2 regions of the Ureibacillus sp. FSL K6-3587 genome follow, and region 1 is predicted to be linked to the other one. Evidence: riboswitches for the same ligand, from Rfam matches in the RefSeq annotation. Region 1 holds a riboswitch; the other holds the start of a gene.

Region 1 (3,151 bases):
TCGGAAGGCTCGTTGCATTTTCATTTGAGAGACCCATGATTCGCAGGTTTACGGAATAGAGGCCAATCATCATAATGATACCGGCAAGGAGCGGATTAATGTTCCCTTTTGTATGTAATAAACCAGTGATGCATCCTGCTATAAATCCTACAACAATTGCAGCGAGCGTAGCCAAAATGGGATGATACCCCAGCACGATCATCGTCGCAGCCGTGGCCGCACCCGTTACAAAACTACCATCTACCGTTAAGTCCGGAAAATCTAACACTCGGAATGTTAGATACACTCCGAGTGCCATAATCGCGTAGATGATTCCTTGCTCAACTGAACCGAACATTGCTGCAAACATATTGAATCATCTCTCCTAACATGTCGAAATTCATTATTTTTCTGTTTCTACAAGCTCTGCTTTCCACTCTTCTTTCACTTCAAGGCCAAGTTTTTCAACAGCATCTTTATTCATTACCAATTTCAATGTCGCTGGATATTCTGCAGGAATATCTGCCGGTGTCGCTTCACCTTTCAAGATTTTCACAGCCATTTCGCCAGCTTGGTAACCGATATCGTAGTATTCAAAGCCAAATGCCAACAATCCGCCGCGTCTTACAGAGTCAAATTCTCCGACAACAAGCGGCAATTTGTTGCTGTCTGCTACTTGAATTACAGATTCAAGAGCGGATACCACTGTGTTGTCTGTGATGATATAGAAGGCATCCACTTTGCCAATCAAAGATTCCGCTGCCTGCTTGATTTCTGAACTTTGTGCCACTGTTGCGGATTCAACTTTCATTCCCAATGATTCCGCAATTTCTTTCACTTGGTTCACTTGTGCCACGGAGTTTTGTTCACCGGCGTTGTAAACCATACCCACTTTTTCAACGCCCAATTCATTTTTCATGAATTCCACCGTTGTTTTGATTGCATCTGGATGCAAGTCGATTGTACCAGTCACGTTAGCGCCAGGAGATTCGATGGAATCGATCAATTGAGCTGCAACCGGATCTGTTACGGACGTAAACACGATTGGAATATCGGATGTTACGTTTTTCGCAGCTTGTGCAGATGGAGTGGAGTTCGCAAAAATCAAATCTACTCCCGCATTTGCTAGATTTTGTGCAATTTGTGTATTCAAACTGTTATCGTTTTGCGCAATTTGATAATCATATTCAACTTTTAGTCCCGCATCTTTCAACGCATCCTGGAATCCTTGGTATGCCGCGTTCAAAGATGGGTGTTCAACGATTTGTGTAACACCAATCTTGTAAGTTTTTGTTTCTTCCGTCGCTTCTTTATCTTTGCTGTCACCCGAGTCAGATGTATTGTCATTACCGCCGCCGCAAGCAGCTAGAAGCAATAATAAACCAAACAATAAAAATGATAGTTTTTTCATACTACTTTTCATCAAATTCCCCCCGATATTCTTTAAAATTTCTGACTATTTCTAACATAAATTTTCGCTTTATTCGAATAAAGCGAAGTTTAACGTTATATTACATTTTCATAAAAGAACAGTCAATAACATTAGGAATGTTCTGAATTCAAAAATATTCATTTTATTCTTTCAATAATAACAATTTAACGCTTTAAACCAGTAAATTACGTGGGTTTTCCAGAGAAAATGTTATATAAAAATAATGAATATTTTGTGAAATAACCGTAAAATTTTTTTATGATAAAAAGCACCTATATATAAGGTAAATCATTCCAACACTCAATTTGCTTCTTTCTCCCGAATGTAATATAATATTTTTTTGTGTGTTCAACACACCGTGGTTCGCGAAATCCCACGATAAAAAACTAAGGAGTGAAAAATAATGAAACCAAAATTCATGGCAGTAACCGCGATTATTGCCGCACTTTATATTGCCGTAACCTATACGCTGTCTTTTTTGAGCTTCGGCGATATCCAATTTCGCATAGCCGAAATCTTCAACCATTTGATCGCTTTCAACCCCCGCTATATGTTAGGGGTTGTTTTGGGGGTGTTCATCTCAAATCTGTTTTCACCCCTTGGCTGGTTTGATTTGGTGTTCGGGGTGGCCCACTCCGTTATTTGTTTGACGATTTTGATCATCGTGGGCAAATTTGTGAAAAACGTCGTTGTCCGCATGTTGATCAACTCATTTGTCTTCACCTTCATGATGTGGATCATCGCCTTGGAATTGAAATTGGCGTTGGAGTTACCGTTCTGGCTTTCATGGCTGACTACAGCCGTCGGGGAGGCAGTTGTATTGTTAATTGGCATACCAATCATGAAATTGCTGGACAAACGATTGGATTTCAAACATCTGATCGATAAGTGATATCAACCCGGGGTGCAGGGAAATGCCCCGGGTTTTGTGTTTCTTTTTCATGAAATTGCGTGAATATTATTGACATTCATACAATTTCTGAATAAAATAGTCATCAATTAAATTGTTCGTGGCGGAGAAAGGCTGTGGAAGCACAGCACCGCAACGAGTTGAGTTGAGCCTGAGTTTAGTAGAGAATAGCCGAGCCAAAATTGATGAGTAAGGAAAAGTAACGAACTGTGCATCGCTTAAGAGAGCCAGTGGACGGTGAAAACTGGCGCATGCCATTCGTGAATGGGCCTTACGAGAGCAACTGCGCAAGTGGTTGACGTCTTTCCCTCGTTATCGGGAAGTGCCCCACACAGCTGGGCACACTGAGGTGGAAGTAGTCGTTACTTCAACAGAGGTGGCAACGCGGCAGCACGGTCGTCCTCTGCAAATGGGATTTCACGCCCGTTTGCAGAGGTTTTTTTATTGCGGCTATTCTATCTAAACTTCAAATTTATCAAATTTGGAGGATGATAGAATGAACATTCAAGCTTTTACAAAACGAGTTCAGCAAAAGGAAAATTTGCCCTACGATGAAATGATTCAAGCGGTGGAAATCATCTTTGACGACGAAACGCCAAAAGAAGCCATTGCGGAATTTTTGCTGGCCCTCCGCGAAAAAGGAGAAACAGCCGAAGAAGTTGCCGCCCTTTCCATCGTGATGAGATCCAATGCAATCAAAATTCCTGTTCCGGAAGGGACTTATATAGACAATTGCGGTACCGGCGGCGATGGTCTGCAAACTTTCAACATCAGCACCACTTCCGCTTTTGTGTTGGCAAGCAGCGGCGTGAAAGTGGCAAAACACGGCA
Region 2 (3,151 bases), 1.3 Mb from region 1:
GCGGACAAACATCGTCTTTTGCCCGATGACCATGCCTTCCCCTTGAATGGTGGGTCCAAATATCTCGATGACGGGGATTTTACTCACCTTCCATCCACTCCCGTCTTGCTTCCGCATAGCTTGTCGGCGTTTCATAAAGCCGGATGAATTCCACCCGCGCACCATCTATGCTTCTTTCCGCCAATGCTTCCGCCAACTTCTCGTAAATCCAGACGACCATATTTTCAGCCGTTGTATTCATCGGCGGCAACGTTTCATTTAAATAGCGGTGGTCCAAATAGATTTCTATTTTTTCCTTCCAAATTTCTTTGAGATCGGCAAAATCAATGACCAGTCCCCGATCGTCCGGATAGCCGCTGACGCCCATTACCACTTTGTACGTATGGCCGTGGAGATTTTTGCATTTCCCTTCATAGGCATGCAAATGATGGGCGGCATCAAAAGTAAACTCTTTCGATACAAGCACCCGTTTGGAATGATATTTCAATTGATCCCGCTGGATATCTTCCCCCAGCTTTTGCAGCTTATCGACAATCCGAAATTCAAGCATGGATAGACCCCTTTCTGGAACGCAAATATTCCTCAAGCCCTCTTCTTCTCAACTTGCATGCAGGGCATTCCCCGCAACCGTCCGCTTTTATGCCGTTATAGCAAGTCAAAGTTTTATTGCGCACAAAATCAAGCGCGCCCAATTTGTCGGCAAGCTCCCAAGTTTGGGCTTTCGTCAGCCACATAAGCGGCGTATGAATCACAAATGTATCATCCATGGCCAAATTCAACGTGACATTCAATGATTTGATAAAAATGTCCCGGCAATCCGGATAGCCGCTAAAATCCGTTTGGCAAACACCTGTGACAATATGTTTCGCCCCCACTTGGCTTGCCACAACTCCTGCAAAAGAAAGGAACAGCAGATTGCGTCCTGGCACAAAAGTGTTCGGAAGCCCGCCATCCTCCCCCTCTTCCACTTGTATATCTTCCCGCGTCAACGCATTCGGCGCCAGTTGATTCAACAGCGACATATCCAGGATGTGGTGCTTTACCCCGAGTTCTTTTGCGATTTCCTTTGCGCACTCGATCTCCAATCGATGTCTCTGGCCATAATCAAAGGTGACCGCTTCCACTTCCCCAAATTGTTCCATTGCCCAAAACAGGCAAGTCGTGCTGTCTTGTCCACCGCTGAATACAACAATCGCTTTTTCATTTTTCATTCATAAACACTCCTTTATATAAGAAAAAACAGCATCCTAAGAAGGAAATGCTGTTTTCTTCTTAGTTTTTTATAGAGGGTAGCTAAGAACCTCTGTTATTCAATTTATCGATTATCCACTTTTTCCGGATATAAATCGTGGTTCATCAAACGGTAGTTGGCCATTTCTTCATATTTCGTGCCGGGTCTGCCGTAGTTGCAGTACGGGTCGATGGAAATGCCCCCGCGCGGCGTGAATTTGCCCCACACTTCAATATATCTTGGATCCAGCAATTTAATTAAATCGTTCATAATGATATTCACGCAGTCTTCATGGAAATCCCCATGGTTGCGGAAACTGAATAAATATAATTTGAGGGATTTGCTTTCGACCAGCTTTTTATCTGGAATATAAGAAATATAGATGGTTGCAAAGTCCGGCTGCTGGGTGAGCGGACAAAGGCTGGTGAATTCAGGGCAATTGAACTTCACAAAATAGTCCCGGTTGGAATGAAGATTGTCCACCGCTTCCAACACTTCCGGCGCATATTGGGTTGGATACGCTGTTTTCTGATTCCCCAATAGCGTTAAATCCTGCAAACCATCTTCCAATTTTCGACTGGACATAAAAAAACCTCCTTGCAAAATGTTTCCCAACATTTTCAAGAGAGGTGCACCCAATAATTCTATAAAACTGATGAAATTATTGTTTCATAGTTTTTTATAGAGGGTTAAGCTATGAACCTCTCCCGTGCTAGTCGGGCCATTTTAATAGTATAGAAGTTTCCGGGATGAGTCAACTTGATTTTTGGCCAAAGGAAATGGGATTTTAGGCAAAAAAAAACACACAGGTTCACAAGCGTGCACCTGAGACTGGACTAAGAAAAAGATAAGGGTGATCATGAGTAACATATATGAATGGTTTTTGAGCTTGTCATTTTCTCGTTTTCCCGAAACGCTTTTCGCCGGGTATCGTCCTGTCATCCCTGACCGTATGGATTGCCCGTATCCAATTCCCGCGTAAGCATCCCCATTACTCATTTCATTATTCTACCTTCTATTTCTAATCAAAAAATATATTAAGAAAGCGAAAATTATTTTATCCCCCTGCGATAATCATAAGTTTCCTTTGGCAACTCAAGCTGAACCCCATTGATCACCACTGTGTCATCATCCAGCCATTCGATGATGGCATAATCGATTTTATATTCCCAATAAATTTTCTTTGGTTTCTCATTTTTTTCGTTGAAAACCAATTCCCCTAACACCGAATGGGATAGTGTTGCGCCACCATTGGATAAGTAAGCGTTAATTGTATAGGTTCCGTTTGGGGAAGTGGATTGGGCAATCAATTCATCCTTGAAGCGGCTCCAATCAAAGAACAGCCAATAGATTCCATAGCTGAGAATAACCGCAAATAAAAGAAACCAGATGAGGAGGACTGTCATCACCTTTTTCATCGCCTTTGTTTTCACGTCAATTTCCAAGATCCTTCCCCCATAAGTTTTTTCAATGAAAACGGATTTTTATATGAAAAGGTTTCGCGTTTGCTAACCATTTGAATCAATCTTATGATAGATCAACTGAACCACTCCCGATGGAAAAGTCTTTGTTTCCATCAATTTCAATCCCACTCTCTGTTGAATATCGATAAATAGCGGCTTTCCTTGCCCCAAAATGATTGGATGGACCGATAACCGATATTCATCAACCAGATTATGATTGACAAATGTTGTAATCAAACCTGCTCCTCCATAAAGCCAAATGTCTTTTCCCGGTTGGCTTTTTATTTTATGGACCTCCTCAAGAATATTGTCATTGATATAAATGGCTTTTCCTTCTGTATTTTGCTGTGTCCTTGAAAAAACGTACTTCCTTTTGCTATCAATTATTTCCCATAGTTCTTTTTCTTCTTGGTCTGCATCTTTTCAGGGGGAATATTCGCCCCACAATTCATAACTT

What was found. Region 1 has a riboswitch for preQ1 ahead of NSS77_RS03375 (QueT transporter family protein). Riboswitches for the same ligand answer to the same signal wherever they lie in the genome.
Region 2: it holds a riboswitch for preQ1, as region 1 does, so the genes downstream of both, queC (7-cyano-7-deazaguanine synthase QueC) here and NSS77_RS03375 (QueT transporter family protein) in region 1, are expected to answer to the same signal.

The regions. Positions count from the first base shown of each region.
Region 1 is NZ_CP151969.1:691,157-694,307, forward strand. It holds gene NSS77_RS03365 (ABC transporter permease) at 1-349, opposite strand, end outside; gene NSS77_RS03370 (ABC transporter substrate-binding protein) at 383-1,402, opposite strand; PreQ1 riboswitch class I at 1,764-1,807, shown strand; gene NSS77_RS03375 (QueT transporter family protein) at 1,815-2,303, shown strand; T-box leader at 2,498-2,728, shown strand; gene trpD (anthranilate phosphoribosyltransferase) at 2,818-3,151, shown strand, end outside.
Region 2 is NZ_CP151969.1:1,949,775-1,952,925, reverse strand. It holds gene queE (7-carboxy-7-deazaguanine synthase QueE) at 1-87, opposite strand, end outside; gene queD (6-carboxytetrahydropterin synthase QueD) at 80-550, opposite strand; gene queC (7-cyano-7-deazaguanine synthase QueC) at 543-1,211, opposite strand; PreQ1 riboswitch class I at 1,267-1,310, opposite strand; gene queF (preQ(1) synthase) at 1,316-1,816, opposite strand; PreQ1 riboswitch class I at 1,897-1,942, opposite strand; gene NSS77_RS09630 (DUF5412 domain-containing protein) at 2,284-2,676, opposite strand; partial or broken gene NSS77_RS09625 (dihydrofolate reductase family protein) at 2,740-3,151, opposite strand, start outside.